Regions from separate parts of the Rhodopseudomonas sp. WA056 genome, predicted to be linked through region 2. Evidence: predicted binding sites of a transcription regulator. Region 2 holds the regulator's gene; each other region holds the start of a gene.

Region 1 (8,056 bases), on a different contig from region 2:
ATCGGCGAGCGGGTAGTCACCGTCCACAGACTCCCGCCCCTCTGCGGCGTAACTCTGTCGGACGATGGCATACGGAACGCCATGTCGGATTTCGATGCGAGCGTAGTTCGCGTTGGCCATTCTCCAATGCTCACCTGCCAGACGAGCAGCGACGCGCTGGATCTCGTCGGCGTCGATCAAAGGCCGCAACTCGTCGCTGAGCTTGAGAAGGAAACTCTGCCGCTCATGGCTTTCCCGCAGAGCGATCTCAGCGCGCCTCCGCTCCGTTATGTCATCAAACAACGCCGCGAAGCGATCTTTACCGCGAGGATAGATCGTCACCGTATAAACGGTCAAACGACGCCACTTCGTGTTCAAGTCGTCCAGGCCTGCCACCATCGACGATTTTGCCGATCTCGGTCGGCCACCACGCTTCCAAATTGGAAATGATTTCAGTGACGCGCTTGCCTCTGACTTCGTCGCGGCTCAATCCAAGCAGCCGCTCGAACGACGCATTCGTCTCAAAAATGAAGTAGTCAATCGGTCGCCCGTCGGCATCACGGATCAGTTCGCATTCATCGTAGCCTTGAGGCAGCCATTCGATAATCGAACGAAGGCGCTCTAACTCCGACCTAGTTGGTTCGTATTCCATGTGTGACATTTTAGCACGGATTGTAGGTCCAGCGAAGCGGCCCGCAAAGCTCCAGAACCAAGGGAGGTCCACTTTGGGTCATTACCTGACAGGTGCCGATCGTGCAGCTCGCTCGCGTCGTTTTCTTCGATCGTCAAGGTCCGCCAGATCCGCACGACCGGATTGACGCCCCCGCCGAAATAGATTATATTCCTATTCATCTCGTTCGCGAGGGGCGCTTCTCGAGGGCGCTTGCGAGGCGGAGCGGGATACGGCGTCCTGCGCGTCGTGGCTCGCACCCACGCGTCCGGGAGGCTGAGGGTCACCGTCCGCCGCTACTACGAGCGGCCGCCGCTTCAGAGGCTGGACGGGTCGAGTAGAGGCCGGGGAAAGCCCGCAAGCTCGCTCGGTCCCGGAAGAGCGGTCCTTCAGCCAAAAACCGCCGGGGTGGCGCGCCGCAAGGCGACGCGCGGTTCGCGATCTTCGCCGCTCGCGCGGGCGAAGGCCGGATCGCGACACTACCAACGCCGCGTCTTGCGGCGCGCCACCGCCCCTCACTTCGGGGCGGCTCTTCGGGCAAAGCTCGGGCGCATTGCGCCGCGAGGACGTGGATTTGTGGCTGTTTGACATGTGAAGCGGACGTCGCAGCTCGAGCGGAATATTGCTGTGACGCACAGCGCTCGCCCCGCATTCCGCTGTCATCGTCCGGCTTGTCCGGACGATCCAGTAGCCCAGGGCGCTCGATGCAGAGTCCGATGCTCATCTCGGTCGCGCTGCGATACTGGATCCCCGCCTGCGCGGGGATGACGATCGGGGGGGAGGAACGCGATCCGCCTCACCCCGTCTTCTTCACGTCCTTGATTTCCGAGAACACGATGCCCTCGGCGCGGTCGCGGGTGTAGCCGAGATAGAATTCGTTCTTGGCGAGGTACACCGGATCGCCGTCGACGTCGTCGGCGATCGACGAGCCGTTGTTGGCGATGAAGGTCTCGAGCTTCTTGCGGTCGTCGGAGGAGATCCAGCGTGCGAGCTGGAATTCGGAGACTTCGAAATCGACCGGGAGCTGATACTCGGCGGCGAGCCGGGCCTTGAGCACGTCGAGCTGCAGCGGGCCGACGACGCCGACCAGCGCCGGAGCACCGTCGCGCGGGCGGAACACCTGCACGACGCCCTCTTCCGACATCTGCTGCAGCGCCTCTTTCAGCTTCTTGGCCTTCATCGCGTCGGTGAGCCGGACGCGGCGGACGATTTCCGGCGCGAAGGAAGGCACGCCGACGAAGGTGACGTCCTCGCCCTCGGTCAGCGTATCGCCGATCCGCAAGCTACCGTGGTTGGGAATGCCGACGACGTCGCCGGCAAAGGCTTCGTCGGCCACCGAGCGATCCTGGGCGAAGAAGAACTGCGGACTCGACAGCGGCATCGCCTTGCCGGTGCGCACCAGCTTGGCCTTCATGCCGCGGGTCAGCTTGCCGGAGCACAGCCGGGCGAACGCGATGCGGTCGCGGTGGTTCGGATCCATGTTGGCCTGGATCTTGAACACGAAGGCGCTCATCTTCGGCTCGTCGGCGGCGATCTTGCGGGCATTGCTCTCCTGCGCGCGCGGCGGCGGCGCGTAGCGGCCGAGCCCCTGCAGCAAATCGCCGACGCCGAAATTGCGCAGCGCCGAGCCGAAATACACCGGCGTCAGGTGGCCCTCGCGAAACGCCTCGAGATCGAACGGCTTGCAGGCTTCGGTGGCGAGCTCGAGCTCCTCCTTGACGGCGGCGACGTCGAGATTGGGATGGCGCTTGCCGAGTTCCTCGATGGTGATCTGCTCGGCCGCGCCGGTCTTGGCGCCGCCGCCTTCGAGCAGGCGCACGCCGCCGTCGAGCACGTCGTAGGTGCCGAGGAAGTCGCGGCCACGCCCGACCGGCCAGGTCATCGGGGTGGTGTCGAGCGCCAGCGTCTTCTCGATTTCGTCGAGCAGATCGAAGATGTCGCGGGTCTCGCGGTCCATCTTGTTGATGAAGGTGATGATCGGAATGTCGCGCAGCCGGCAGACCTCGAACAGCTTCCGGGTGCGCGCCTCGATGCCCTTGGCGGCGTCGATCACCATCACGGCGGAGTCGACCGCGGTCAGCGTCCGGTAGGTGTCTTCCGAGAAGTCCTCGTGGCCCGGGGTGTCGAGCAGGTTGAACACCAGGCCGTCGAACTCGAAGGTCATCACCGAGGTGACCACCGAGATGCCGCGGTCGCGCTCGATCTTCATCCAGTCCGAGCGGGTGTTGCGGCGCTCGCCCTTGGCCTTGACCTGGCCGGCAAGATTGATCGCGCCGCCGAACAGCAGCAGCTTCTCGGTCAGCGTGGTCTTGCCGGCGTCAGGATGCGAAATGATCGCAAAGGTGCGCCGCCGCGCCACTTCATGGGCGAGCGAAGACGGGGTCGAGGACGGCGCGTCGGCCGGAACAGCGGTGTCGGACATGCGTCAGCCTGTGGCAGGGAAAGCCGGCGCGATCAAGGGCTTCCGGCGGGTCGCCGCGCCCGCAGTTGCGCGGCGCAGCGGCGTCCCTCATATAGGGGTTCGAGGACGACCTCAAAATCACCTTTTCGGCCGGGACGACCCGGCCTCCTCGAAGACCGCGCATTGCGCCGGCGCGCCATCCCGCTGGATGGCCTCATCAAAATTGCCCGGACGTGCGCAAGGAGGCCGCCATGGCCTGGTTCTATCTGTTCGTCGCCGGCCTGATGGAGATCGGCTGGGCGCTCGGCCTGAAATACACCGAAGGCTTTACCCGGCTGGTGCCGACGGCGCTGACCGTGTCGGCGATGGTCGCCAGCGTCGCGCTGCTCGGGCTTGCTCTCAAGACGCTGCCGATCGGCACCGCTTACGCGATCTGGAGCGGCATCGGCGCGGTCGGCACCGCGGCGCTCGGCATCATGCTGTTCGGCGATCCGGCCACCGTTGCCCGCCTGTCCTGCATCGGCCTGATCGTCGCCGGCATCGTCGGGCTCAAGCTGGTCGGCTGACGCCGACAAGTTCGTCCGCAATGACGAAACAGCGCCTCAGAACGTCGGCAGCAGTTTGGTCGCCCAATATGCTGCCGCCGCCACGATCGCCGAGGCCGGGATGGTGATGACCCAGGCGTAGACGATCGAACTCGCCACGTTCCAGCGCACCGCCGACATCCGTCGCGCCGCGCCGACGCCGACGATCGCGCCGGTGATGGTGTGGGTGGTCGACACCGGCACGCCGAGGAAGGTCGCGGTGAACAGCGTCGCGGCGCCGCCGGTTTCAGCGCAGAAGCCCTGCATCGGCGTCAGCTTGGTGATGCGCAGGCCCATGGTGCGGACGATCCGCCAGCCGCCCATCAGGGTGCCGAGCGCCATCGCCGCCTGGCACGACAGCACCACCCAGAACGGCACCGAGAACTCGCTGCCGAGATAGCCTTGCGAGTAGAGCAGCACAGCGATGATGCCCATGGTCTTCTGCGCGTCATTGCCGCCGTGGCCGAGCGAGTACAGCGACGCGGAGGCGAATTGCAGGATGCGGAAGGCACGGTCGACGGCAAATGGCGTCGAGCGCACCGACGCCCACGACACGATCGCGACCAGCACCAGCGCCAGCAGAAAGCCGACCAGCGGCGACAGCACGATCGCCAGCAGCGCCTTGGTCAGCCCGCTCCACACCGCGGCCGACAGCCCGGCCTTGGCGAGGCCGGCGCCGAGCAGGCCGCCGATCAGCGCGTGCGACGAGCTGGACGGGATACCGAGCCCCCAGGTCACCAGGTTCCAGACGATCGCCCCGGTCAGCGCCGCGAAGATCACCGCGGCGTCGATCACATCGGGTTCGATGATACCGGTTCCGATGGTGTTGGCGACGTGCAGGCCGAACACCATGAAGGCGATGAAATTGAAGAACGCCGCCCAGAACACCGCGTAATGCGGCCGCAGCACCCGGGTCGAGACGATGGTGGCGATCGAGTTGGCGGCGTCGTGCAGGCCGTTCAAGAAATCGAACAGCAGCGCGACGGCGATCAACCCGACCAGGATGGGCAGCCCGAGCGATGCGTCCACGTGCGGCCCCTGCCCTAGACCTGCTCGATGACGATGGAATTGATCTCGTTGGCGACGTCGTCGAAACGGTCGGCGACCTTCTCCAGATGGTCGTAGATCTCGGCGCCGACGATGTAATCCATGGTGTTGGCGTTGCGGTGCTTGAGGAACAGCTCCTTCAGCCCGATGTCGTGGAGATCGTCGACCCGGCCTTCCAGCTTGGTGATCTCCTCGGTCATCGCCGTCAGCATCTGCAGGTTCGGCCCGATCGATTGCATCAGCGGCACCGCGCGACCGACCAGATTGGCGCTTTCGACCAATAGCGACCCGATCTCGCGCATCGGCGGCTCGAATTCCCGAACCTCGAACAGCATCACCGCCTTCGCGGTCTGCTGCATCTGGTCGATGGCGTCGTCCATCGAGGTGATCAGGTTCTTGATGTCGACGCGGTCGAACGGGGTGATGAAGGTCCGGCGCACCGCGGTCAGCACCTCGCGGGTGATGCTGTCGGCCTCCGATTCGAAATGGCTGACGCGCTGGCAGTGCACCAGGGTTTCGTCGCCGCCGCGCAGCATGTCCTGCAGCGCCTGAGCCCCCTGCACCACGGTATTGGTATGCTGGGCGAACAGGTCGAAGAACCTCTCTTCCTTGGGCAGAAAGGCTCGAAAGTATCGTAGCATCGGGAGCTATCCGGTTGACGTGACACGAATTCCAAAGGCACACCCGTCCGAAACGGGGCGCCCCGACGCGTCACACGGCCGTCATAAATCACTTCAGGGGCGGACAGGCAACCGTCCATTCCGCACGGTCCCGGCAACCGCCGCGCCGCAACGCTCCGAACAACGGGCCAGCCGGGAGGCGACGCCGTCCCGGCCTCGTCTCGTCCACAGAATTCGCAACTCCTTCGGCCTGCCGGACCATGCCGGCGTCGCCTCCACACCCCGGCCGCTCGCGAATCACTTCAACCCGATGAAGCGAAATCGAGCCGTGCGTCGTCGATACAGAGTGGTAATCGAGGAATGGACGCCCCCATCGGAACCCGCGGTCACGACAAAATAATGAGGACTGCACCGGCCCTCTATCGGGCCCAGGAGATCAGCAACTTCGCAATCGATCACCTGCACTTAGCAGCGATTTCTGAGACCGCACCGGAGCCTGCTGACGCGGTGCAGGAAGCTCGACTCGTATTGAATTTGTTTACGCTCTGTTAGACTCGGCCGACCTGTCACCACCAAACCGCGGCGCATGTCACCGCAGAACTGGGCGGCCATGATTCAACGCGTTCTTGGCATCATCGCTGGCGTCGATCGCAAGACCCTTCAGAGCTGTCCGGCCTCCGACAAATTGTGGGCCGCCCATCTCGGCGCGTCGCTCTGCCTGTCCTTCATCGTCGTGCTCGGTGTGTCGTTTCACGCCACCGGCTACATGATCGACAATATCTGGACCCGGCTGCTGGTCTCGACGGTGATCGCGCTGACGGTGCTGATGTTCGACCGCGCGCTGTGCCAGTCGGACTGGTTCTATCAGGGCACGCTGTGGAACAACGCGCCGATCCAATCGCGCGCCGAAGCCAAGCAGACCGCCTGGCGCTTCGTCCGAGTCGGCATCCGGCTGGCGCTGTCGTTCGGTCTGGCCTGGGTGATCGCGATGTTTCTGGAGCTGGCGATCTTCTCCTCCACCATCAACGAGAAGATCGAGGCTGACCGGGTCGCCGCAAACCAGCCGATCTACGACAAGATCGCCAATTTTGAAGCCGGTCTGAACGCCGAGGCGAAACGCCGGCTCGCCGACATCGAGCAGCTCGAGGCACTCCACCGCGACGCCCTCACCGAGCAGCCGAAGCCGGAGCCGAGTACCCAGGCCCGCACCGAGGACATCGAGAAGCAGATCAAGTCGGTCGCCGACCGCGAGGCCGGGATCCGCGCCGACATCGCCGAGATCGACAAAACGATCCAGCGCTACACCGCCGACATGAATGCCGAAGAGTTCGGATTGAAAGCCGCTCCGAACAATTCCGGGCGGCCCGGCGTGGGCCCCCGCTACGAATTCGCCAAGAAACAGCGTCAGGCGTTCCTCGCCCAGCGCGCCGAGCGCGAGGCCGAAATTCCTCAGCTCCACGCCCGCCGCGATGACCTGCGCGCAGTGCAGGCCAAGATCACTGCCGACGCGCTCGCCGCGCGCGAGCAGGAGCGCGCCGCGATCAAGGCGCGGGCCGATGCGCTGCAACAACGGATCGATGTCGCCCGTGCCGACCTCAAGCAGTTCGAGACCGACAAGGCGGCGAGCGTCGCCGACTTCCGCAAGAAGGTGATGGCGGACTCCTACTTCCAGGATAAGAAAGACAAATTCGATCCGCTGACCCGCATCGCCGCGTATCAGGAGCTGAAGAACGATCCGCGTGACGGCGCCACCATGACGCTGTTCTCGTGGATGACACGGTTCTTCATCATCTTCCTGGAAATCGTGCCGGTGGTTGCCAAGATCTTCTTCTCGCCGCCCAGCGTCTACGCCGCCAAGATTCAGGCGGAGGTCGAACGTGCCCGGCAGCGGATCGAGAACAACGAAGATCTCGAGGACGAAGCACCGAAGCCAGATCCGGCGCCCGCGATGGCCGCCATCACCCTGCCCGCCATGACGCTGGAGCCGGTTTCGATCGCGCAACCCCAGCCTCGGCCCGCTGCGGCCGAACCACCGGCGCCGCAACCAGCCGCCCCCGAGCCGGTCCGCGCGGCGGAACCGCAGCGGCCGGCAGAGCGACCACGGGATTTCGAGGCCCACGGCCCGGCGCCGCGCGAATACGCATCCCGTCAAGACTATGCCGAGCACGACGACCTGCGGCACCGTGACGGTCGCCGGTCCTATGAATGGCGCCACTATGCTGGCCGCGACGACTACGATCACGGCTACGACGATTTCGAGCATCGCGACGTCGATCGCCGCGAGTTCGCCCGGCGCCACGACTACGATCGCTACGACGAACGGCCACGGCGCGCAGCCGCCCGGCGCGCGCCGCCTCAATTCGTCGCCCGCGATTACGCGGTGCGCGACTATGGCGGCCGTGACTTCGGCGAGCCGGAGTACGAGACCAGCGAGATCGACGTCCGCAACCTGATCATGCCGCGGCGCGGCGCGGCGAGACGCGAGGCTTTCGCGGCCGAGACTGCGCCGCGCGTTCGAGTCCCGACTGACAGCCCGGCTCAGGAGCGGGCATCGCGTCTGGAGCCCGCCGCAGAACGCAGCCTACGCTGGCCCGACAGCATTCCGGTCGATGACCTCAACACCCGCGAGCTGGTCCGTCAGGTTCTGGCCGACGCCGGATCCGCCGCGCGCGTCGAACCGCTGCGCGTCGAACCGGCGCCGGCAGAGACGCCGGGCGTCGAAGCGCTGCGCCCGGTCGAGGCCCCCCGCCCCGAC
Region 2 (6,850 bases):
TCACCTGGCACGGATGCGACTTGCGGGTCAGGCCGTTGATCACCGGCACGGTGGCGTTGGCGGCGAGCTCCAGCAGCGCCTCGTGATTGAGGATGCGGATCATGATGATGTCGACGAAGCGCGACAGCACCCGCGCGGTGTCGGCGATGGTCTCGCCGCGGCCGAGCTGCATCTCCTGACCGGTGAGCATGATCGACTCGCCGCCGAGCTGGCGCATGCCGACGTCGAACGACACCCGGGTGCGGGTCGACGGCTTGTCGAAGATCATCGCCAGGGTCTTGCCGGCGAGCGGCTTGTCGGCTTCGGCATTGGCCTTGCGCTTCGCCTTCATGGCGACGGCGGCGGCCAGCATGCTGCGCAGCTCAGAGGTCGGCAGCTCGGTGAGGTCGAGAAAGTGCCGCGGCGTCTTGATGGCGCTGCTCATCACACCGCCTCCTTCTGCGCCGCTTGACCGGCAAGCACGACGCAGGCGCGCTCCAGCCGCCCGATCGCCTCGTCGATCTCGGCCTCGCTGACGATCAGCGGCGGCAGCAGCCGCACCACGTTGTCGCCGGCCCCGACGGTGAGCAGTTTTTCGGCCCGCAGCGCCGCGATCAGCTCCGGCGACGGCACCACCGCCTTGAGGCCGAGCAGCAGCCCCTCGCCGCGCACCTCGCTGAGGACTTGCGGATGGCGGTCGACCACTCCGGCGAGCTTCTGCTTCAGCAGCAGCGAGGATCGTTTGACGTCGTCGAAGAAGCCCGGCTGCAGCATCACGTCGAGCACCGCATTGGCGACGGCGACCGCCAGCGGATTGCCGCCGAAGGTCGAGCCGTGCGCGCCCGGCGCCATGCCCCTGGCGGCTTCCGCGGTCGACAGGCAGGCGCCGATCGGAAAGCCGCCGCCGAGCGCTTTCGCCAGCGCCATGATATCGGGCGCGACGCCGAACCGATCGTGAGCGAACAGCTCGCCGGTGCGGCCCATCCCGGTCTGCACCTCGTCGAAAATCAGCAGCAGGCCATGGGCGTCGCACAGCTCGCGCAAGGCGCGGAAGAACGACGGCTCGGGCGAGCGCACGCCGCCCTCGCCCTGCAACGGCTCGATCAGGATCGCCGCGGTGTGCGGGCCGATCGCAGCCTTCACCGCGTCGAGATCGCCGAGCGGGAGCTGATCGAAGCCTTCGAGCGGGGGGCCATAACCCTCCAGGTACTTGGCTGCGCCGGTGGCGGCGAGGGTGCCGAGGGTGCGGCCGTGGAACGCGCCTTCGAAAGTAATCACCCGGGTGCGCTCGGGCGCGCCGTTGGAGAAGTGATAGTGCCGCGCCATCTTCAGCGCGCACTCCACCGCCTCGGCGCCCGAATTGCAGAAGAACACCATGTCGGCAAAGCTCTGCTCGCACAGCCGCGCCGCCAGCCGTTCGCCGTCCGGGCTCTTGAACAGGTTGGACATGTGCCACAGCCTGGTCGCCTGCTGCTGCAAGGCTTCGACCAGATGCGGATGGCAATGACCGAGCGCGTTGACCGCGACGCCGCTGGTGAAATCCAGGTAGCGCTCACCGTCGGTCCCGTGCAGCCAGACACCTTCGCCGCGCTCGAACGCGACATCCGCTCTGGCGAAAACCGGGAGGAGATGGGACGTTGCAGCGCTCTGAGACATGGCCGATCCGATCGGAAAAAACGGGCCGCCGGCCGGACGCGTCACGCGCATGACACGAACGCAGTCTGGGACAACGTACCCCGGAAACGAAACGTGCCGCCTTTCCAGGCGGCACGTGGGATTATTCTAGAAGCGTCGAACTCACTGTCAACACGGAGCTTCGACGAAGTGCTGCCGGAAAGCATCAGCGCTGCTGTTTGTTGTGGCTTCGCGGACTCACTCACAGGAGAAGGTGTGGACGCACCGGGTCGGACTCTTGCGCCCGAGTCACGGCATATTGTAGCCTTTTGCCTGTCGGGTACGACATCTCGTGCGCGGTTTGTAATCCATTTCGTGTTCTCGAACGAGGCGTAACGCCGGGGCGGCAGGGGTCGTCCGGCGAGCGCTAAGGGATTCTGACAGCAGAGATTTTGACGACCTCACAGCCGCGGTTCCGCGCCCCAGTCTCGGCGCCCGCTGGCAGGAAGGGATAGAACTATGACGGCATTGACCTGGACCGACGAGCGCGTCGAGCAGTTGAAGAAATTGTGGGAGGGCGGGCTGTCGGCGAGTCAAATTGCCGCTGAGCTGGGTAACGTCACCCGCAATGCCGTGATCGGCAAGGTCCACCGCCTCGGCCTGTCGGGCCGGGCCAAGAGCCCGACCTCGGCGGCGCCGCGGCAGCGCAAGGCCCGCCCTGTGCAGCAGATGATGAGGGTCACGCGCCCGGTCGCGCGCGGCAACACCGCTTTGGCGCACGCCTTCGAGGTCGAGGCCGAGCCCGATCCGATCGCGTTCGACAACGTGGTACCAATGAACCAGCGGCTGTCGCTGCTGGAACTCAACGAAGCCACCTGCCACTGGCCGGTCGGCGATCCGTCGAGCCCCGAATTCTTCTTCTGCGGCGGCAAGTCACTGCCGGGTCTGCCGTACTGCGCGCATCACTCGCGCATCGCCTATCAGCCGGTCGGCGACCGCCGCCGCCAAGCGCCGAAGACCACCCGCTAGACTGACGCCGCCGGCCCAACGCCGCGGCGAACCGCGCTCGCGCAGCGCAGGGCCGCGACACCCTGCCAAACTGTGATCGCTCGCAAAAGCGGGCGCCCCAGTATGCCAGAGCGTCCGTTACTTCCCACCCAACTCACTGCAAGACTGGATCCTCCGCTTTCGCGGAGGGTGATGCTGCGATGTTGGGCTGAGGCCGCGGCTGAACGATCGCAAAAGCGGTCGGGTCGGCAAGGGCGCGTAGCGTCGTGCCCACGGGTCACAAGATCACGTTCGCGGTCAGCGCTGTTTGAAACGAGGGATTTGGTGGGCAAGCTTCGCCTTACCCACCCTCCGTCGCAAACCTGCTAACAACTACGATGGGCTGCCTTCCACCTTGGCGAAGCGGTCGTCGAGGGCGTAGCCGGCGCCGCGGACGGTGCGGATCGGATCCTGTTCGCGGCCGATATTCAGCAGCTTGCGCAGGCGCCCGATGTGGACGTCGACAGTGCGCTCGTCGATGTAGATGTCGCGGCCCCACACGCCGTCGAGCAGTTGCTCGCGGCTGAATACCCGGCCGGGATGTTCGAGGAAGAACTCGAGCAGCCGATATTCGGTCGGTCCGAGATCGATCGGCCGGCCGGAACGCGCCACCCGGCGCTTGTCGCGGTCGAGTTCGAGATCGCCGTAGGCCAGCACGGTGGCGAGCCGCTCCGGCGCCGCCCGGCGCAGCAAACCCTTCACCCGCGCCAACAGTTCCGGCACCGAGAACGGCTTGACGATGTAGTCGTCGGCACCGGTCGCGAGCCCGCGGACGCGTTCGCTTTCTTCGCCGCGCGCCGTCAGCATGATGATCGGCAGTTGCTTGGTTTCCGGGCGGGCCCGCAGCCGGCGACACAGCTCGATGCCGGACAGGCCCGGCAGCATCCAGTCCAGCACCACCAGATCGGGAATTCGCTCTTTCATCCGAGTGTCGGCGTCGTCGCCCCGCGCCACCGCCTCGACCTCGTAACCTTCGGATTCCAGATTGTATCGCAGCAGCGTCGTCAGCGCTTCCTCGTCTTCGACCACCAGAATGCGCGCAGCCATCGTCGTCCTCGTCTTAGTCCTCGTCCCGGTTCGTGCACCGCCGGCGGCCCGGGAGCCGGCGGCGGGATCGACGTCAGTTGCCCGGCGTCGCGTTCGCGAAGGTCGTCGTGTCGCCCTTGGGGCGCTTGTCCATGATCTGCTGCCCCTCGATCATGTAGAATACCGTCTCAGCAATGTTGGTGGCGTGATCGCCGATCCGCTCGATGTTCTTGGCGCAGAACATCAGATGGATGCAGAACGAGATGTTGCGCGGATCTTCCATCATGTAGGTGAGCAGCTCGCGGAACAGCGAGGTGCAGATCGCGTCGACTTCCTCGTCACCGTTCCACACCACCATCGCGGCCGGCAGATCGTGGGCCGTGTAGGCGTCGAGCACCGCCTTGACCTGCGACTGCACCAGATCGGTCATGTGCTCCAGTCCGCGGATCAGCTTCAGCGGATGAAAGTCGCTGTCGATGGCATTGACGCGCTTGGCGATGTTCTTCGACAGATCGCCGATCCGCTCCAGATCGGTCGCGACCCGCATCGCCCCGACGATCTCGCGCAGGTCGATCGCCATCGGCTGCCGCCGGGCGATCGTGAGCACCGCGCGCTCTTCGATGCTGCGCTGCATCTGGTCGATCTCGGCATCGGCCGCAACCACGCGCGAGGCCAGCGCGACGTCGCGCCTAATCAACGCGTCGACCGAGTCGACGATCTGGCGTTCGGCGAGGCCGCCCATTTCGGCGACCAACCGCGTCAACTCCTGCAAATCGCCGTCGAACGCCTTGGTGGTGTGCTCGAATCCCATGTCCGTTCTCCTCGCCCGCGGCGTCAGCCGAACCGGCCGGTGATGTAATCCTGGGTGCGCCGATCGTTCGGCGAGGTGAAGATCTTGTTGGTCGGCCCGAACTCGATCAGTTCCCCGAGATACATGAAGGCGGTCGATTCCGACACGCGGGCCGCCTGCTGCATGTTGTGAGTGACGATCGCGATCGTGTACTGCTCCTTGAGCTCGTCGATCAGTTCCTCGATCTTGGCGGTCGAGATCGGGTCGAGCGCCGAGCACGGCTCGTCGAACAGGATCACTTCGGGCCGCACCGCGATGGTCCGGGCGATGCACAGCCGCTGCTGCTGACCGCCCGACAGGCTGAGGCCGGAGGCGCTGAGCTTGTCCTTGACCTCGTTCCACAGCGCGGCGCCGCGCAGCGCCTTCTCGACCCGGCCGTCCATCTCCGACTTGGAGATCTTCTCGTACAGACGGACGCCGAACGCGATGTTGTCGTAGATCGTCATCGGGAACGGCGTCGGCTTCTGGAACACCATGCCGACCCGGGCGCGCAGCAGATTGAGATCGAGCTTGGGGTCGAGGATGTTGGTGTTGTCGAGCAGCACCTGGCCGTCGGCCCGCTGGCCCGGATACAGATCGTACATCCGGTTGAAGATCCGCAGCAACGTCGACTTGCCGCAACCCGACGGGCCGATGAAGGCGGTGACCCGGTTGGCGGCGAGCGCGAGATTGATGTGCTTCAGCGCGTGGTTCTGGCCGTAGTAGAAATTCAGATCCCGCACGGTCATCTTGGGCGGACCGTCCGGCTGGGCGCCGATCGGCGGCATCGCCGCTGAGGGAACATTGGTCGCGATCGAGATCTCGGTCATTTCGGGGTCCTCTCCGCGCCGATGATACGCGCGCCGATGTTGAGGGCGAGAACGGTCAGGGTGATCAGCAGCGCGCCGGTCCAGGCGAGCTGCTTCCAGTAGTCGTAGGGGCTCTGCACGAAGTTGTTGATGGTCACCGGCAGGTTGGCCATCGTGCGGCTGAGGTCCAGGCTGAAGAACTGGTTGCTGAGCGCGGTGAACAGCAGCGGCGCGGTTTCACCGGCGACGCGCGCGGTGGCGAGCAGAATGCCGGTGATCAGACCGGCGCGCGCGGCCCGATAGGCGATCCGGCGGATCACCAGCGAGCGCGGCAGCCCGAGCGCGGACGCCGCTTCGCGAAGCGAACTCGGAACCAGCAGCAGCATGTCCTCGGTGGTACGCACCACCACCGGAATCACGATCACCGCGAGCGCCAGCGCACCGGCGAGCGCGGAGAATCGCCCCATCGTCACCACCACCGCGCCGTAGATGAACAAGCCGATGATGATCGACGGCGCGCTGAGCAGGATGTCGTTGATGAAACGGATCACCGAGGTCAGCTTGTCGTACTTGCCGTATTCGGCCAGGTAGGTGCCGGCGAACAGGCCGAGCGGCGCACCGATGCCCACGCCGAGCACCGTCATGATCACGGAGCCGACGATGGCGTTGAGCAGGCCGCCGTCGGTCGACCCGGGAGGCGGCGTGCTCTTGGTGAACACGCCGAGATCGAGACCGGCGAGGCCATTCCAGAACAGCGTGAACAGGATCAGCGCCAGCCAGGTGACGCCGAACACGGCGGCGATGGAGCACAGCACCTTGACGACCACGTCGCTGCGATGCCGGCGGACATAGATCGGATTGTTGTGCGCGTTGAGGGACATTTACTTTCCCGCCTTCATTTCGAGACGCATCAGCAACAGCCGCGCCGCAGCCAGCACCATGAAAGTGAGGATGAACAGCAGCAGGCCGAGCAGGATCAGGCCGGACTGATGCAAACCGTCGCTTTCGGCGAATTCCGAGGCGATCGCCGCCGAGATCGTGGTGCCGGGCGAGAAGATCGATCCGGTGATCCTGAACGAGTTTCCGATAATGAAGGTGACCGCCATGGTCTCGCCGAGCGCGCGGCCGAGCGCCAGCATGATGCCGCCGATCACGCCGACCCGGGTGTAGGGGATCACGACGCTGCGCACGACTTCCCAGGTGGTGCAGCCGACGCCGTAGGCGGCCTCTTTCAGCACCGGCGGCACGGTCTTGAACACGTCGACCGAGATCGCGGTGATGAACGGCAACACCATGATGGCCAGGATCAGCGAGGCGTTGAACAGGCTGAGATAGGACGGCGGTCCCGCGAAGATGTCGCCGAGCACCGGCACGCCCTCGAACAGCGCGATCATCGCCGGCTGGAAATGATTGGCCAGGAACGGCCCGAGCACGAAGAAGCCCCACATGCCGTAGATGATCGACGGAATGCCGGCCAGCAGTTCGATGGCGAGGCCGATCGGGCGGCGCAGCCACATCGGGCACAGCTCGGTGAGGAAGATCGCGA
Region 3 (8,056 bases), on a different contig from region 2:
GTGGCAGCCCGAGCAAGGCGGTCATGTCGGCTTCGCCACCGGTCCGTGGCCGGGCCGGGTCACCGCGATGCCGGAGGCGGTCAGCGACTGGCTCGGCTCAATCCTCGGCGGCGAATAGTCGGCGGCTAATAGTCGGCGCTGCGCAGTTCGAACTGCGCAATGCTCTTGAACCGCGCCCCGCGCGCGTCCTGGCGCAGCACCGCGATCCGATTGATCGCGATGCGGTCGATGCCGGTCGCCGCGAACTGCTCGCGCAGCAGCGCCAGCAATTCGTCGTGGCGGGCCGGATCGAGCGAACCGGTCAGCGTCATGTGAAACCGGAACTCGTCCATCACATAGGGATAGCCCCATCGGTCGAGATACCCGACCTGCGCAGGCGTCAGCCGTTCCGGCTTGCGCCGGGCGCGATCCTCCGCCGACAGCGGCGCCCGAAATTCATCGAAGTCGCGAACGCAATCGGCCGCGAGCTGCTGCAGCGACTCGGACGGCGCTTCCGGCACCAGCGCGATGAACCCACCGATCGACCTGATCACCGGGCCGATCTGCGGAATCGCCCGCGGCGTTTCGGCGAAGGTCGCACAGGCCCACAGCAATTCGCTCTCGCTGCGGCCACCGATCAACCCGAACGGCGCCTTCAGGGTGGCGTGAAAGCCGTAGCCCCTCGGGTCTGCGGTGACGTCTCGCCAGTCCGCGATCGCCGCTGTCGGCGCAGCGAACGGCACGTCCTCGCCGGAGACGACATCGTAACCGAGCATCGCCGCCCCGAACTGCGCCAGAGCGCTGCCCGCGGCAGGCAGATAGTAAATCGCGTAGCGTGGAAAATTCGACATCGGCAATGATGATAGCGTCAGATCATGCGGCGACGCCAGCCGGGTGCGGCAGTTTGCGCGTGATCACGAACCGCTCCGGATCGTCGACATGCACCAGCCGGCCGCCGGCGATCACCGCGACGATTCGCGGCCGCAGCGCGACGCGATCGTCGACCAGCAGCACGTCGGCGCGCTGGCCGCTCGCGATCGTGCCGCGCTCGGCGAGCCCGGCGGCGCGCGCAGGATTTTCCGAGATCAGCTTCCAGGCCTGTTCCAGCGGCAGGATGCCGTCATGCACCAGGCGGAACGCGGCGAGCAGCGGCGCCGGATAGTAGTAGTCGGAGGCCAGGACCGAGCACAGTCCCTTGGCGATCATGTCGGCCGCCTTGGTCCAGCCGGTATGGCTGCCGCCGCGCACCACGTTCGGCGAGCCGAACACGATGAAGTCGCCGTGCAGCGCTGCGTCGCGCGCGGTCTCCTCGGTGGTGGGAAATTCGGCGATGCCGACGCCGAGATCACGATAGCCCTGCCGCATCGCCGGAGTATCGTCGTCGTGCGACAGCATCGGCATCGACACCTCGCGCGCGATGACGGCGAGACGCCGATTGGCCTGCGGCACTTCGTCGCCGCGCGCCGCGATACGCTCGACGAGCCGGTCGAATGCCTCGTCGCTGAGGCCGGTGCGCTCGACCATCCGGTTGCGCTTCTGCGGCTTGGCGAGATTGGCCAGCGTCGAATCCATGTGATCGTTGAAAGCGAACAGGTCGATGCGGCGGTCGCCGATCCACTGCGCGATCTCGTCGACTGCATCGAGATTGAAGGTCTCGTGGCGCAGATGGATGCGGGTGTCGGCCGACAGTCGCGGCTTGGTCAGATCGATCGCGTCGAGCATCCGCCGGGCGTTATCGGCGCTGCGCAGGCCGGGCTCCCACGACCAGGTGACGGCGTGAAACACCGTGGTCAGACCGTTGGCGATCGCTTGGCGGTCGCTGTCGATCAGCGCCACGTCGATCGGAAAGTCGACGCCGGGCCGCGGCATCATCTGCCGCTCGAACGCATCGCCGTGCAGATCGACGATACCGGACAGCACCAGCAGGCCGCGCGCATCGATCCGGATCGCGGCGTTGCCGCTGGTGGAGCCGACCGCCGCGATGGCGCCGCCGGCGATCTGCAGCGAAGCCTCGGCAATCTCGTCGCCAATAAGCGTCCGGCCGCCTTCGATCGCGATCTCGCTCATCCCGTCACCTGCTGTTCTGCTGCCGGCTCCCGGCCCGCCGCCCGTTGCGTCATGGCCGTGGCTTCATATTTGTCGAGGAAGTCTTCCACTGACAGTTTCCGGAAGTCCGGCAGTGCATTGCGCAGCGCGTCGTGGCTCCAGTCCCACCACGCCAGCGCGACCAGCCGCTCGGCCACCGCCTCGGAGAAGCGGCGGCGGATCGGCCGCGCCGGATTGCCGGCCACGATGGTGTAGGCCGGCACGTCCCGGGTGACGATCGCGCCTGCCGCAACCACCGCACCGGTACCGATGTTGCGGCCCGGCAGCACGACGGCGCCGTGACCGATCCAGACGTCATGGCCGATCTCGACGTGATGCGACCGCCGCCAGGCGAAGAACTCGGCGTCGTCGCTCTCGCCCTCGAAATAGGTGCTGGCCCGGTAGGTGAAGTGCGCCTGCGTGGCGCGCTGCATCGGGTGATTGCCGGGGTTGATCCGGGTCATGGCCGCGATCGAACAGAACTTGCCGATGCCGGTGTAGGTGATCTGCGAGTCGTTGACGACGTAGGAGTAGTCGCCAATCGCCACTTCGTTCAGAATGGTGCGGGCACCGACTTCGCAATAGGCGCCGAGCGTGACGTCGTGCAGCTTGGCGGTCGGATCGACGGTCGGCGCGACCGATAGCAATTTCGCGGCCATGGGTGGGATTCTCACGAGCGGTGATTGGGTGTGCGGCCTGTCATCGACGCCGTTCATGACGTCATCGTGACGCATCGATGACGGAGCGAACACCTTGATGTGGCGGCAGAACTACACGCTCTGTCACACGGCTGCAAAACAACGGCGGTAGCGATTCCCCCGAACCTGTTTCGGGAGCAGCGCATGCTGGTAGTTGAAGGTCTGACCTGCCGTTTCGGCAGCAAAGCCGCGGTCGACGACGCGTCATTTTCGGTCGAGCGCGGCAGTTTCGTCGGGGTGATCGGCCGCTCCGGCGCCGGCAAATCGACCTTGCTGCGAATGCTGAACCGGCTGGCGGAGCCCTCCGAAGGCCGCATCCTGTTCGAAGGCGTCGATGTGACCGCGCTGCAGGGCCGCGAATTGCGGCAATGGCGCGCACGCTCGGCGATGATCTTTCAGCAGTTCAACCTGATCGGCCGTCTCGACGTGCTGACCAATGTGCTGATGGGCCGGCTGTCCGAAGTGCCGTCGTGGCGCTCGCTGGTGCAGATGTGGCCTGAGCAGGATCGCGCGCTCGCGATCTCGGCGCTCGATCAGTTCGATATGGCGTCCTATGCGGCGCAGCGCGCCGACCAGCTCTCCGGCGGTCAGCAGCAGCGCGTCGCGATCGCCCGTGCGCTGGTGCAGCAGCCCGATATCGTGCTCGCCGACGAGCCGATCGCCTCGCTCGATCCGCGCAATACCAAGATCGTGATGGACGCGCTGCTGCGCATCAACAAGCACTTCGGCATCACCGTACTGTGCAATCTGCACTCGCTCGATCTCGCCCGCAGCTATTGCGACCGGCTGATCGGCATGGCCTCGGGGCGGGTGGTGTTCGACGGCGCGCCGGCCGCGCTCACCGACCAGATCGCCCGAGAACTCTACGACCTCGAAGCCGACGAAGTGCTCGGGGCCGCGCCGCACGTGCCGCACGGCCTTCCCGCGCCCGCATTGGCGAGCGTCGCCGTGGCCTGATTCCGACGGCAATCGTTCGCCGTCTTCCCGATCCGGCACCGCCCGCGGCTCGCCCGCGCGCGGTTGCCGTGTTCCGACCGTTCATCGACTTGAAGAGACAGGAACCGTCATGATCAAGCTCCGTACCCTCGTCGCCGCCGCTGCCGCGCTGGCGTTCACTGCGCACGCCGCGCCGGCGCAGGACTGGAAAGCGAAATATCCCGAGCTGGTGTTCGGCAAGATCCCGGACGAGAACGCCTCGGGCACCACCACCCGCTGGACCCCGCTGACCGACTACCTCACCAAGCAGCTCGGCGTTCCGGTGAAGCTCCGCATCGCCAACGACTACGCCGCGGTGATCGAAGGTCAGCGCGCCGGCAACATCCACATCGGCATGTACGGGCCGGCGTCCTACGCCCGCGCCTATCTGGTCGGCGCCAAGGTCGAGCCGTTCGCGATCGAGGTCAACGGCGACGGCTCCAAGGGCTATCACTCGGTGCTGTATGTGAAGAAGGACTCGCCCTACCAGAAGATCGAAGATCTCAAGGGCAAGAACCTCTGCCTGGTCGATCCGAATTCGACCTCCGGCAACAACGTGCCGCGCTTCATGATGAACAAGATGTCGATCGATCCCGACAAGTTCTTCGCCAAGGTGATCTACGCCGGCAGCCACGAGAACGCGGTGATCGGCGTCGCGCAGGGAACTTGCGACGCGGCATTCAACTGGTGGAACACCGAGGACGAGAGCAACCTGCTCCGGATGGATCGCAAGGGCATGGCCAAGGCCGCCGACTTCCGCATCATCCTGAAGTCGGACCTGATCGTGAACTCGCCGATGGCGTATCTGTCGGACCTGCCGGACGACCTCAAGGCGGCGATCCGCAAGGCAGTGCTCGATCTCGCCACCAACGATCCGGAAGCCTTCAACAAGATCTATGAAGGCAAGGCCCTGCCCTACGCCGCGACCAGCCACAAGGACTACGAGCCGGTCGTCGAGCTGATCAAGTTCGTCGACAGCCTGCGCAAGTCGAAGTCCTGATCCATCACCGCACCTCATCGGACGTGGGCGACCTAACGGCCGCCCACGTCGTCATGTCGGACAATCGAATGCAGGCAGCCGTCACAGAACTTCCCGAGCCCCAGCTCCGCGCCCTCGCCGATCACTACGACGCGGCGGTGGCGGCGAAGCGGCGGCGGCTGGCGCTGGGCGGCGCGATCCTGATCGCCGCGATCGCCGCAGCGGCCTGGATGGGCGAGGTCGATCCGAAGAAGTTCGCCGAGAATTTCTGGCGGTTTCCGTCGTATTTCATCTCGATCACGCCGAAATTGGCGTTGGCCACGCTGTGGGCGGACCTTTCCGACTGGTTCTGGGGCATCAAGCGCTGGACCGGGCTGTTGCTCGACACCATCCTGATCGCCTATGTGGGCACGCTGCTCGGCGCGATCGCCGGCTTCGCGCTGTGCTTTCTCGCCTCGGCCAATCTGGTGCGGTCGCGGACGCTGGTGTTCGTCACCCGCCGCTTCCTCGAATTCTGCCGCACCGTGCCGGAGATCGTGTTCGCGCTGCTGTTCGTGCTGGCGTTCGGGCTCGGCCCGCTGCCGGGCGTGCTGGCCATCGCGATCCACACCACCGGCGCACTCGGCAAGCTGTTCGCCGAGGTGGTCGAGAACATCGACGACAGGCCGCTGGAAGGCGTGGTGTCGTCCGGCGGCGACTGGCTCGAGATGGTGCGGTTCGCGGTCGTGCCGCAGGTGCTGTCGAACTTCGTCAGCTACGCGCTGCTGCGGTTCGAGGTTAACGTCCGCGGCGCCGCCGTGATGGGCTTCGTCGGCGCCGGCGGCATCGGCCAGGATTTGATCGAGGCGGTGCGCAAGTTCTACTACAGCGACGTCAGCGCCATCCTGCTGCTGATCATTGTCACCGTGATGGCGATCGACTATTTCACCGAAGGCGTGCGCCGCCGCCTGATCGGTCAGGAGCGACGATGAGTACCGCCCGCCGCACCCTGAGCTTCGGCGACGAGGCCGGCATCGTCGCCCGCTTCCCCGAACAGTTCCGCGCCGACTGGGTCAGGCGCGGAAAGCTGATCGGCGGCCTGACTTTGGCTGCAGCCATCTTCCTATTCGGCCTGATCCGGCTCGAGATCCCGTTCGACCGGCTGTTCAGCGGCACTGGACGGCTGATCGAATTTCTCGGCCTGATGCTGCCGCCGGATCCGGGGTCGTGGCAGCTCGCCCAAATCTATCTGCATGCGATGGGCGAAACCCTGGCAATCGCGTTTCTCGGCACGCTCGGCGGCGCGCTGCTGGCGTTTCCGGTATCGTTCCTGGCGGCCCGCAACGTGCTACGCATCCGTCCGCTGCAATTGCTGACACGCCGCCTGCTCGACGCGGTGCGCGGCATCGACACCCTGATCTGGGCGCTGATCTGGGTCGGCGTCGTCGGTCTCGGCCCGTTCGCCGGCATTCTGGCGGTGATGTGCTCGGACTTCGGCAATTTCGGCAAGCTGTTCTCCGAAGCCTTCGAGGCCGCCGACGACAAGCCGAGCGAAGGCGTCAAGGCGACCGGCGGTTCGCATCTGCACAGCGTCCGCTTCGGCATGTTGCCGCAAGTGGTGCCGATCCTCGCCAGCCAGGTGCTGTACTTCTTCGAATCCAACACCCGCTCCGCCACCATCATCGGCATCGTCGGCGCCGGCGGCATCGGGTTGCAGCTCGCCGAGCAGATCCGGGTGCTGGAATGGCAGAAGGTGTCGTTCCTGATCCTGATGATCCTGGTCACCGTGGCGGCGATCGACTGGATCTCCAGCAAGCTGCGGTTTGCGATCATTGGGCGAAAGGCGGTCGCTTAAGGCGCGGCGATCATCGCACTCTCAACCGTCATCCTCCGCGCAAGCGGAGGATCCAGTATTCCAGAGCGTCCGTGCTCTGCCGCGAACTCTCTGGAATACTGGTTCGCCCGCCTGCGCGGGCGATGACGTGAGCGCAGGGCGGCCCTAATCCGGCTCGATCACGAACTCGACCCGCTCTGCCGCAAAGCGGGCACGGGAAGTCAGCAGCGGAGTGCCGTCGGCGGCGACATCGATGCTCTCCACGACCAACACCGGGCGCCCGGCAGGCAGATCGAGCCGCGCAGCATCGGCCGCATCCACGATCGAAGCGGTGATCCGGGTCGACAGCCGCCGATAATCGTTGACGCCGTAATGCGCCAGCACCTTGGTCATCGAGCGTTTCGCGGCGAACACCTTGGGCGCGTCGGGAAATCGCACCGCCGACAGCCAGGTGGTGCCGCGGCTGATCGGCACGCCGTCCGCCGACCGCAGTGCTTCGATCCGGAATAGCGGCGCACCGATGTCGAGATCGAGCTGGCCGGCCAGCGCGCCGGTCGCCGGCTCGCGCTCCGCGGCGATCAATTGACCGCGCGGCTCGCGGCCGCCCGCATTGATGATTTCGGAAAACCGCGTCCGGGTGCGCAGCGGATAGGCGATCCGCCGGCTGCGCACGAAAGTGCCGCTGCCACGCTCGGCGCGCACCAATCCACGCTCCGCCAGCGCTGCGAGCGCCCGCCGGACGGTGTGACGGTTCACCCCATAATTCTCGGCGATCTCGGTCTCCCCCGGCAGTTTGCCGCCGGGCAGATAGCGGCCGTCGGCGATCGCCAGCTCGATGCCGTCGGCGACCTGACGCCACAACGCGACGCCTGAAGTGAGTGCCTCGGCGGTCATGACAGGCACGCTTTTGTGATCAACGCCACGGAATTCGTCGTCATCGAGTTTTCACATTGTGCTTCTATCAAGTTGTCTATTAACATAGACAACTTGAATTGGGCAATGGCGATGCACGCGGAGACACAAAACTCCCCCGAACAAGCCGCAACCACGCGCCGGCGCGCCGCGATGGCGGTGCTGGCCGCATCCGAGACTGCCGCGATCGGCGCGCGCATCGACGCACTGGCTCCGCCGGCGTTCACGCTGCTGCGCGAGCCGGAACAGGGCTTGGTGATGCTGCGCGGCCGGATCGGCGGCGACGGCTCCGCCTTCAATGTCGGCGAGGCGACGGTGTCGCGCGCTGCGGTGCGGCTCGCCAGCGGCGAGGTCGGGTTCGGCTACACGCTGGGGCGAGATCGCACCAAGGCGAAGCTGATCGCGCTGTGCGACGCGCTGCTGCAATCGGCGGACTATTCGGCTGCGGTCGAGACCGAGGTGATCGCGCCGCTGCGGACTGAAGTCGAAGCCGCACGCGCCGAAAAGGCCGCCCGGACGGCTGCCACCAAGGTCGATTTCTACACGCTGGTGCGAGGCGAGGGCTGACCATGACCACCACCGAACTTTCCTCCGGCTTTGCCGACAAGGTGCTCG
Region 4 (8,056 bases), on a different contig from region 2:
CCTTCCAGCGCACCAGTTGCGGATTGGCGTCGATCGCCGCGACCACCGAGCTGAACGCCGGCGGCTTGCCGATCGCCTCCAGCCGTCCGGATACCGCGGCGAATTTCGGCGCGGTGTCGCCCATCAGGATCGCCAGTTCGCGGCGCGCGGTGTGCAGAGCCGATTTGGTCCGCTCGCGGTCCGCCTTCACCAGCGCGGAAGCAACCTCGGCTCGGCCGGTCTCGGCAACCGACGATGCCCCCGCTTCGACGCGGCGCTGCAGCAGCGGCGTGATGGCGTCGATCGCGGCGATCTGCTCGTCGAGAATCTGAACTCGCCGCTGCAGACCGAGCACGGTGACGAAGGCGATCGCGGTTTCGGACAGCACTTCGAGCCGCACCGCCTGACGGCCGATAGAGGCTGCATCGAGCCCGGCCTGACCGGCAGCGATGCGGGCGTCGCGCTTGCCCCACAGCTCGAACATCTGGCTGATCTGCAGCGTCGATTCCGCCGAACGGGTGCCGCGATACGCGCCGGAGCCGAACGAATTGTCCTGCTCGTAGGAGATTTCGGGATTGATCAGCGCGCCCGACTGGATGCGCTGGCCGCGCGCGATGCCGACGTCGCGTTCGGCGGCGGTGAGCCGCGGGCTGGCGTTGAGCGCGCGTTGCAGCGCATTGCCCATGGTCAGCGTTTGCGCGCACGCCTGTCCCGCCAGCACACAACCGGCGATCAAGACAGTCGCGCACGCGAACCGCGTGGCGATCGGAAACAGCATGATGAAGACCTGACGAACGACGGATTCAGGGCGCGCTGCGCCCGGCGGTCATATTCAGATCAGGGCTTTTGGTGGCGGGGGATCGATGACGCGCAGGATGCTGCGGCGTTCGGCATCCTGATGCCGCAGCGGCGCGCTGGTGAGCTCGGATGTGGTCGCCACAACGCTTGGGCTCGGCAGCGACACCGAGAAGCAGCCGTGGCAATGGTGCTCGCCCACGATCGCCTGGTCGGAATGATCGCCGCCGGAGGACGCCAGAGTCACGATCGCCGTGGCGGAACCGGAGGTTACATCGAGGTCGTGCACCCCGTGCACGGCGCCCGCGAACAGATACACCGCCAGCACGAACGCAGCGACGACTCTGCGCGAGATGCGCAGCAGGCGATGCTGAAAGATGCTGGCGGATGGCGTCACGATGGCTCTCACGGGTCGAGACCAGCGGATAACACGCGTTTTGCATCGCTGTCGATCCGCAATAACGTAACACATGGCGTCGGATCGATCTGTCGCAGCCGTGGAACCCGCCGCTGGCGATCAAACCACCGGAGGCGTGGTCGCCCCCGCGCCGAGCGATCGCTGCACCATCACCGTATCGGCCCAGCGGCCGTAGCGATAGGCGACGCCGGGCAGCCGCCCGACGGTGGCGAAGCCGAAACTATGGTGAAGGCCGAGCGAGGCGGTGTTGTCGGCGTCGATATAGCCGATCATCTGGCGGAATCCCGCGGCGGCGCAGGCATCGATCAGCTCGTGCATCAACAATCGGCCGATGCCGCAGCCAAGGTGATCCGGGTGCACATAGATCGAATGCTTGACGGTGTAGCGATAGGCCGGCCGTTTGCGGAACAGCACGACGTAGGCATAGCCGGCCACCGCCTCGCCACGGAGTGCCACCAGATGCGGAAAGCGGCGGTTGCGCAGGTTCTTGCGCCGTTCCTTCAGATCGTCCGGCTGCGGCATGCCGTTGTCGTCGATCCCTTCATCAAGCCCGCGACGGATGTAGTAGCGATAGATGTCGAGCATCGCCTCGACATCGCCGTCGTGCGACGAACGGATCAGGATCGGCAAGGCGCTGTCCACGGCAACTCCGAAAACGGGACGAGCCTATTCGGCCACGACGTAAGTGTGGAGACACACCCGGCCGGCTTCGTCGAACTCGCGATAGACGCCCTGAATCTCGACGTCGAAGCCGGGGAATTCGTTGAAGCTGCGCTCGAACATCTGCAAGTAATCGAGCATCGGCTTGGCCCGCTCGCTCAGCCGCTCGCCGGGCACGATGGTCGCGATCCCCGGCGGATACACCACGAACGGCGTGGTGGCGATCCGGCCCGCAATCCGGCTGATCGGCAGATAGTCGACGTCGTTGCGCACCAGGCAGCGCGCCGCGTCGTGCGGCGACATCGCGATCTCGGGCAGGTGTTCGGCCAGAAACTGCTTGGCTTGCAGGCCGCTGACATCGGCGTCGCGGAAGAATCTATGCATCTGGCCGCACAGATCGCGCAGCCGCACGCCCGCATAGCGCGCCGGCCGGCGCCGGCAGAACTCCGGGATCACCTCTTCGAGCGGGGCATTGTCGTCGTGCAGCTTCTTGAAAGCGACCAAGCCGCTGATCAGCGTGCCGGCCTTGCTCGCCTCGACGCCGGGCGTCAGCAGAAACAGCAGCGAGTTGAGATCGTTCTTCTCCGGAACGATGCGGTTCTCGCGCAGATATTGCGCCACCACCGGCGCCGGAATGCCGTGCCCGGCATAGCGGCCGGTGGCGCGATCAAAGCCGGGCGTCAGCAGCGTCAGCTTGTTCGGATCGGTCATGACGAAGCCTGGCGTCATGTTCGCGAAGCCGTGCCAGCTCGCGTCCGGTGCGATCTGCCAGAACGCCGGATGGGTCGCGAGCTGATCGGTGCTGACCGCCTCCCATGCGACGTCGTGCACCGCGCCTTCGCGCGCAGTGTCGGCGATCGTCACCCGATCGGGCACGAACGGATCGAAGAACCAGCGCCGCTCCGGCCTCGCCTCCTTCTCTTCGAACTCGCGCCGCACCGCGCGGATCTTCTTGCGCAGCTCGATGCCGAGCCGGATCGTATCGTCCCACAGCACCTCGCCGGAGCGGCCCTTCATCATCTGCGCGCCGACATCGAGGGAAGCGAACAGCGGATAGAACGGCGACGTCGAGGCGTGCTGCATGAAGCTCTCGTTGAAGCGCCGATGCTCGACCCGCCGCTTCTGGCCGCGGATGTGGCGATCCTTGATGTGGATCTGCGACGCCTGCGAAAAACTGGCGAGCTGCTTGTGGGTCGACTGTGTCGCGATGATGCCGGGCGCGTCCTCGCCGAGATTAGCGAGCCCCATCGCGAAACGGCCCGCATACAGCGGATGAAACTTCATGAAGCCGGCCCAGGCTTCGTCGAACAGGATGTAGTCGCACAGATGTCCGATGCGGCGCAGGATCATCTCGGCGCTGTGGATGGTGCCGTCATAGGTGCACTGCTCGACCACCGCGACCCGGAACGGACGCGGCCTGCGCCACGCTTCCGGGTCCTTGACCAGCGGATGGCTGCGGATGCGTTCGCGTAGCGCGTCTTCGTCCAGCGCGCCCCATGCCATCGGTCCGATCAGGCCCCATGCATTGCGCACGGTGGGTATGTAGACCGGAATCCCGCCGGCCATCATCAGCGCGCCGTGATGCGCCGCCTTGTGGTTGTTGCGATCGAACAGGACGAGGTCGCCGTCGGTGACGAGCGCACCGAGCGCGACCTTGTTGGAGGTCGAGGTGCCGTTGAGCACGAAGTACGTCTTCTCGGCGCCGAAGATCTGCGCGGCTTCCTTCTGCGCGCGCAGCGCCGGCCCCTCGTGTGTCAGCAGATCGCCGAGGTCGAGTACCGAATTGTCGAGGTCGTCGCGAAACACCGCCTCGCCGAGATGCTCGATGAACACCCGGCCGATCGGGCTGCGGCTGTAGAACATGCCGCCGTTATGGCCGGGACAGGTCCAGAGCTGGTTGCCCTCCTCCGCATAGTCGACCAGCGCGCCGAAGAACGGCGTCTTCAGCGTGTCGGCATATTGCTTCAGCCGGCTGATCAGGTTGCGGGCGATGAAGGTCGGTGTCTCCTCGGACAGGAAGACGTAGCCGTCGATGAAATCCAGCACCTCGACCGGCACTTCCTCGAACCGCTTGCGGCGGATCAGCAGCACGATCGGAAAATCGAGACCGCGTCGGCGCATCAGGTTGATCAGCGCGGCGGTCTTGCCCTCGAGTCCCTTCTTGCCCCAGTCGACCACCATGCAGCCGATGGCAGCGTCAGTCTGCACCGCGATCTCGGCATCTTCGAGCTTGCGCGCCTTGACGATCTCGAAGCCGGACCGCTCGATCTCGGCGACGATCTGGTTGAACCGGATGCCCTCGAGATCATCCGCCTCGAAGGTGGGGGCCGAGAACAGGAAGGTGAAACGCCTGAAATAGTCCATGAGGGTGCCCACGTGAATCGCCGACACTCTCTCGCCGGGTTGTGTGACAGTGTGGTGACGTGAACCTTAGACGCGCAGGATGGCGCGAGGCCGGCCGCAACAGCCAACGGCGAAAGCTTCAGATTGGATCGACCCATTGGACTTCTGGTGCGAGTTCAAGGCCTCGCAATGCGGACGATGGGCCTGCGGACTAATCAGCCGGTCCCATGGCCACCACGACGACCAAGTAAATCGCACGAGCCCCACGGGGGCGAGCATATCCGCGACACGCGTCAAGCCGTATTCGCTGAGCATCGAAAGAGATTGAGAAACCGGCTCGCACTGAAGATTGCGGCGGACACCACCTAAACCGACCCTTTGATTGCTATGTCTCGTCTTAAGGGTGGGCTTGGTGGGCGCACTAGGGCTCGAACCTAGGACCCGCTGATTAAGAGTCAGCTGCTCTACCAACTGAGCTATGCGCCCGCAGCCGTTTCGGCTGGGTCCCTTGCGGGGACGGCGTCGTTTAGCAAAGCCCACCCGGGATGTCCAGCAATGCGGACGACTTTTTTCGGTTCTGTGACGAGAATATTCGGCGGACGAAAATAGCTGCGGTTTCAGCGGGTTTTGAGCGCCCGAAGGCGGCCCGGGTGCGCGCTGCGGCGCCTCCCCGCCTCGCCGATGTCAAGACAGGCCACGGCGAGCGTTTCCGGCGCTCGGCTGGCGCTGCGCCGCAGGCGCATGGCCGGTCGCAGGGACAATGCCGTCACCGACCTGCGAAGAGAGCATCCGGCGCGCGCAGCGGCGCGCCGGATGTCAATCCTGCAGTCCGTCCTAGAGCCGGCTGGGGCCGTCGCCATCGTCCATCGGGCCGCGGCGATCCATCATCGGACCGCGGCCGCCGCGCTCCCAGCGCGGGCCGCGATCGTCGTCGCCGTCCCGGTCGCGATGCATGAAGCCGTGACCATGGTGGTGCCAACCGAAGCCGCCGCCCTCCATGCGGGTGAGCACCCGCAGCCGGCGCTTCTGGCCGTCGTCGAGCGACTTGTACAGCGGGTCGGCGGCGTCGGCGACTTTCTTCATCGCGGCGGCGGTGGCGGCCATCTGCTCGGCGCGGTCGCGCAGCCGCGCCACCGGATCGACGTCGCGCGGATCGCGGTCGTCGTTGCGCGCCTTCATCCGCGCCTCGGCGCGGTCGATCCGCAGCTTGACCATGTCCTTCACCGCGGCCTCGACCGGCGGCCACAGCCTCTCCTGATCCGGCGTGAGCTGAAGCCCGGCCTTCACCGCAGCGATCTTGGCATCGGCGAACGCGCTGCGATCCTGAGCGCTGAATGCGTGCCGGCCGTGCCCGAACCAGCCACGGTGATCGGCGTAGGCGGCAGTCGAGCCGGCGAACACCAGCGCGGCGACGCCGGCGAGCAGAACCTTCTTCATGGCAACCTCCTTCGAAAAGGTGCCGCAAGGATCGTTCGGCGCAGGCCGGGGTGCAACTTAAGGTTTGGACAGAAACGGCCGGATTACCTTTCGGTAACCCGGCCGCTTTCGAGACCATCGCGCGATCGGCGATCGACTAGATCATTTCAGCGCTGGACCGAACAACAAATCCGGCAGGAACGTCGAGATGATCGGGACGTAAGTGATCAGGATCAGGAAGCTGAGCAGCACCATCAGCCACGGCAGCGCGGCCCGCACCACCTGCATCAGAGGCATTCCGGTGATACCGGACGCCACGAACAGGTTGAGTCCCACAGGCGGCGTCACCAGCCCGATCTCCATGTTCACGACATAAACGATGCCGAGATGGATCGGGTCGATCCCGAGCTGCATCGCCGTGGGGAACAGGATCGGGGCGGTGATCAGCACGATCGCCGTCGGGTCCATGAAGTTGCCGGCGACCAGCAGGATGATGTTGACGATCAGCAGGAAGTGCCAGGGCTGAAGCTGCGCATCAATAATCAGCCGGGCGATGTCCTGCGGAATCTGCGCCGTGGTCAGCACGTGGCCGAACAGGAAGGCGTTGCAGATGATGAACATCAGCATCACCGACACCCGCCCGGAGTCGAGCAGCACCTGCGGCACGTCGACGATCCTGAGATCGCGGTAGATGAAGACGGCGGCGATGAAGGCATAGACCGCCGCCACCGCGGCAGCTTCGGTCGGCGTGAACACGCCGCCGTAGATGCCGCCCATCACGATGAAGATCAGCATCAGGCCCCAAAGCGCCTCGCGGAACAGCGTCAGCCGCTCGCGCCACGGCACCTTCGGCTGTCGCGGCAGCTTCTTGATCCGCGCGGCGACATAGATCGCCACCATCAGGGCGAGACCGAGCAGCAGGCCGGGAATCACGCCCGCGACGAACAGCCGGCCGACCGACGACTCGGTCGCCGCGGCGAACACCACCATCACGATCGAAGGCGGAATCAGGATGCCGAGCGTGCCGGCATTGACGATCACGCCGGTGGCGAAAGCCTGAGAGTAGCCCACCCGCACCATGCCGGCGATCACGATCGAGCCGATCGCCACCACGGTTGCCGGCGACGAGCCGGACACCGCCGCGAACAGCATACAGGCGAGCACCGAGGCGATCGCCAGACCGCCGGGCAGATGCCCGACCGCCGCGATCGCGAAATTGATCATTCGCTTGGCGACGCCGCCGGTGGTGAGGAAGTTGCCGGCAAGGATGAAGAACGGGATCGCCAGCAGGGTGAACTGTTCGGTGGTCTGGAAGAATTTCAGCGACAGCGACGCCAGACTGTCGTTCTGGAACAGCAGGATCGTGAGAATCGAGGACAGGCCGAGCGAGATCGCGATCGGCATGCCGATGAGGAGAAAGCTGAACAGCGAGGCGAACAGAAAGATGGTGTTCATCGCTGCACCGTCGTGGCGTCGAGTTCGGGATGATGTTGCACGTGGTGAACCGCTTCGCGCGCCTCGTCGGCGAGTTCGTAGCCGCCGGAGCGGCCGGTGACGATGCGCCAGCCCATTTCGATCAGCCGGACCGCCAGCAAGATGAATCCTATCGGCAGGCACAGCGACAGGATCCAGCGCGCGACCGGAATGTCCTCGGCCTCGACGTCGATGATGAACAGCCGGTACACGTATTCGTAGGAGCCGTAGATCATCAGCCCGGCGTAAAGCAGGGCCAACGCCACCACCAGCAGTCCGACCAACCGGCGCGGCGTGGGAGGCAACTGGTTGACCAGGGCGTCGACGCCGATATGGGCGCGAACCCGCACGCAATAGGCGATGCCGATCATCACCAGCCAGGCGAACATGTAGAAGCTCGCCTCCATCGCCCAGATGAAACCGGAATTGAAACCGTAGCGCAGCACGACCTGCACGAAGGTCAACAAAGTCATCGCGCCGAGGATGAAGGCGATAAGCCCCTCCTCGACGCGGTGGAAGATCTTCCGCAGCGTCACCGCGCGCCCCCTATGTCAGCCGAGACGAGGTCGGCCGCGGATCACCGCGGCCGACCGTTCGACTAGTTGGTTTTCGTTTGGTTGGATGCGACCGCCGCGTCGATCAGATCCTTGCCGATGGCGCCTTCGAACTTGGCCCAGACCGGCTTCATCGCGTTGACCCACTGCTTGCGCTGCTCGGGAGTCAACTGATGCACCTTGCTCACGCCGGAGGCCTCGATCTTCTGCTTGGCTTCCTCGTTGAGCTTGTTGGCGACGTCGTTGTTGACCTTGGTGGCCTCGTCCATCGCCTTCTTCAACTGGCCCTGCATCTCCTTGGACAGGCCGTTCCACCACTTGGCATTGACGACGACCATGTAGTCGATCACGCCGTGGTTGGACTCGCTGATGTCCTTCTGCACTTCGTGGAACTTCTGCGAGTAGATGTTCGACCAGG

The links. Region 2 encodes PhoB, which activates phosphate uptake and scavenging genes when phosphate is short. Its sites were predicted from a motif close to TGTCATNNANCTGTCAT; they were not measured.
Region 1: DU475_RS20110 (DUF47 domain-containing protein) is a predicted target of PhoB. The motif match lies at 5,391-5,407, and genes of this name have one in related genera.
Region 3: phnC (phosphonate ABC transporter ATP-binding protein) is a predicted target of PhoB. The motif match lies at 2,790-2,806, and genes of this name have one in related genera.
Region 4: DU475_RS08430 (Orn/Lys/Arg family decarboxylase) is a predicted target of PhoB. The motif match lies at 4,260-4,276, and genes of this name have one in related genera.

The regions. Positions count from the first base shown of each region.
Region 1 is NZ_QPFS01000131.1:324-8,379, reverse strand. Features, by position in the region: gene DU475_RS20135 (GAF domain-containing protein) at 1-336, opposite strand, end outside; gene DU475_RS20130 (PAS domain-containing protein) at 299-631, opposite strand; gene DU475_RS20125 (peptide chain release factor 3) at 1,446-3,071, opposite strand; gene sugE (quaternary ammonium compound efflux SMR transporter SugE) at 3,302-3,616, shown strand; gene DU475_RS20115 (inorganic phosphate transporter) at 3,653-4,663, opposite strand; gene DU475_RS20110 (DUF47 domain-containing protein) at 4,678-5,322, opposite strand; partial or broken gene DU475_RS20105 (DUF4407 domain-containing protein) at 5,888-8,056, shown strand, end outside.
Region 2 is NZ_QPFS01000173.1:743-7,592, forward strand. Features, by position in the region: gene argF (ornithine carbamoyltransferase) at 1-424, opposite strand, end outside; gene DU475_RS22260 (aspartate aminotransferase family protein) at 424-1,635, opposite strand; gene DU475_RS22265 (GcrA family cell cycle regulator) at 2,113-2,622, shown strand; gene phoB (phosphate regulon transcriptional regulator PhoB) at 2,974-3,687, opposite strand; gene phoU (phosphate signaling complex protein PhoU) at 3,761-4,477, opposite strand; gene pstB (phosphate ABC transporter ATP-binding protein PstB) at 4,501-5,325, opposite strand; gene pstA (phosphate ABC transporter permease PstA) at 5,322-6,185, opposite strand; partial or broken gene pstC (phosphate ABC transporter permease subunit PstC) at 6,186-6,850, opposite strand, start outside.
Region 3 is NZ_QPFS01000116.1:4,502-12,557, forward strand. Features, by position in the region: gene DU475_RS19100 (YheT family hydrolase) at 1-118, shown strand, start outside; gene DU475_RS19105 (DUF1045 domain-containing protein) at 126-830, opposite strand; gene DU475_RS19110 (alpha-D-ribose 1-methylphosphonate 5-triphosphate diphosphatase) at 853-2,046, opposite strand; gene DU475_RS19115 (transferase hexapeptide repeat family protein) at 2,043-2,723, opposite strand; gene phnC (phosphonate ABC transporter ATP-binding protein) at 2,907-3,719, shown strand; gene phnD (phosphonate ABC transporter substrate-binding protein) at 3,829-4,737, shown strand; gene phnE (phosphonate ABC transporter, permease protein PhnE) at 4,806-5,687, shown strand; gene phnE (phosphonate ABC transporter, permease protein PhnE) at 5,684-6,550, shown strand; gene phnF (phosphonate metabolism transcriptional regulator PhnF) at 6,695-7,423, opposite strand; gene phnG (phosphonate C-P lyase system protein PhnG) at 7,535-8,008, shown strand; gene phnH (phosphonate C-P lyase system protein PhnH) at 8,011-8,056, shown strand, end outside.
Region 4 is NZ_QPFS01000029.1:25,218-33,273, forward strand. Features, by position in the region: gene ihpA (divalent metal ion exporter subunit IhpA) at 1-757, opposite strand, end outside; gene DU475_RS08420 (hypothetical protein) at 812-1,171, opposite strand; gene DU475_RS08425 (GNAT family N-acetyltransferase) at 1,292-1,777, opposite strand; gene DU475_RS08430 (Orn/Lys/Arg family decarboxylase) at 1,859-4,216, opposite strand; tRNA gene DU475_RS08435 (tRNA-Lys) at 4,606-4,681, opposite strand; gene DU475_RS08440 (Spy/CpxP family protein refolding chaperone) at 5,030-5,632, opposite strand; gene DU475_RS08445 (TRAP transporter large permease) at 5,774-7,066, opposite strand; gene DU475_RS08450 (TRAP transporter small permease) at 7,063-7,620, opposite strand; gene DU475_RS08455 (TRAP transporter substrate-binding protein) at 7,683-8,056, opposite strand, start outside.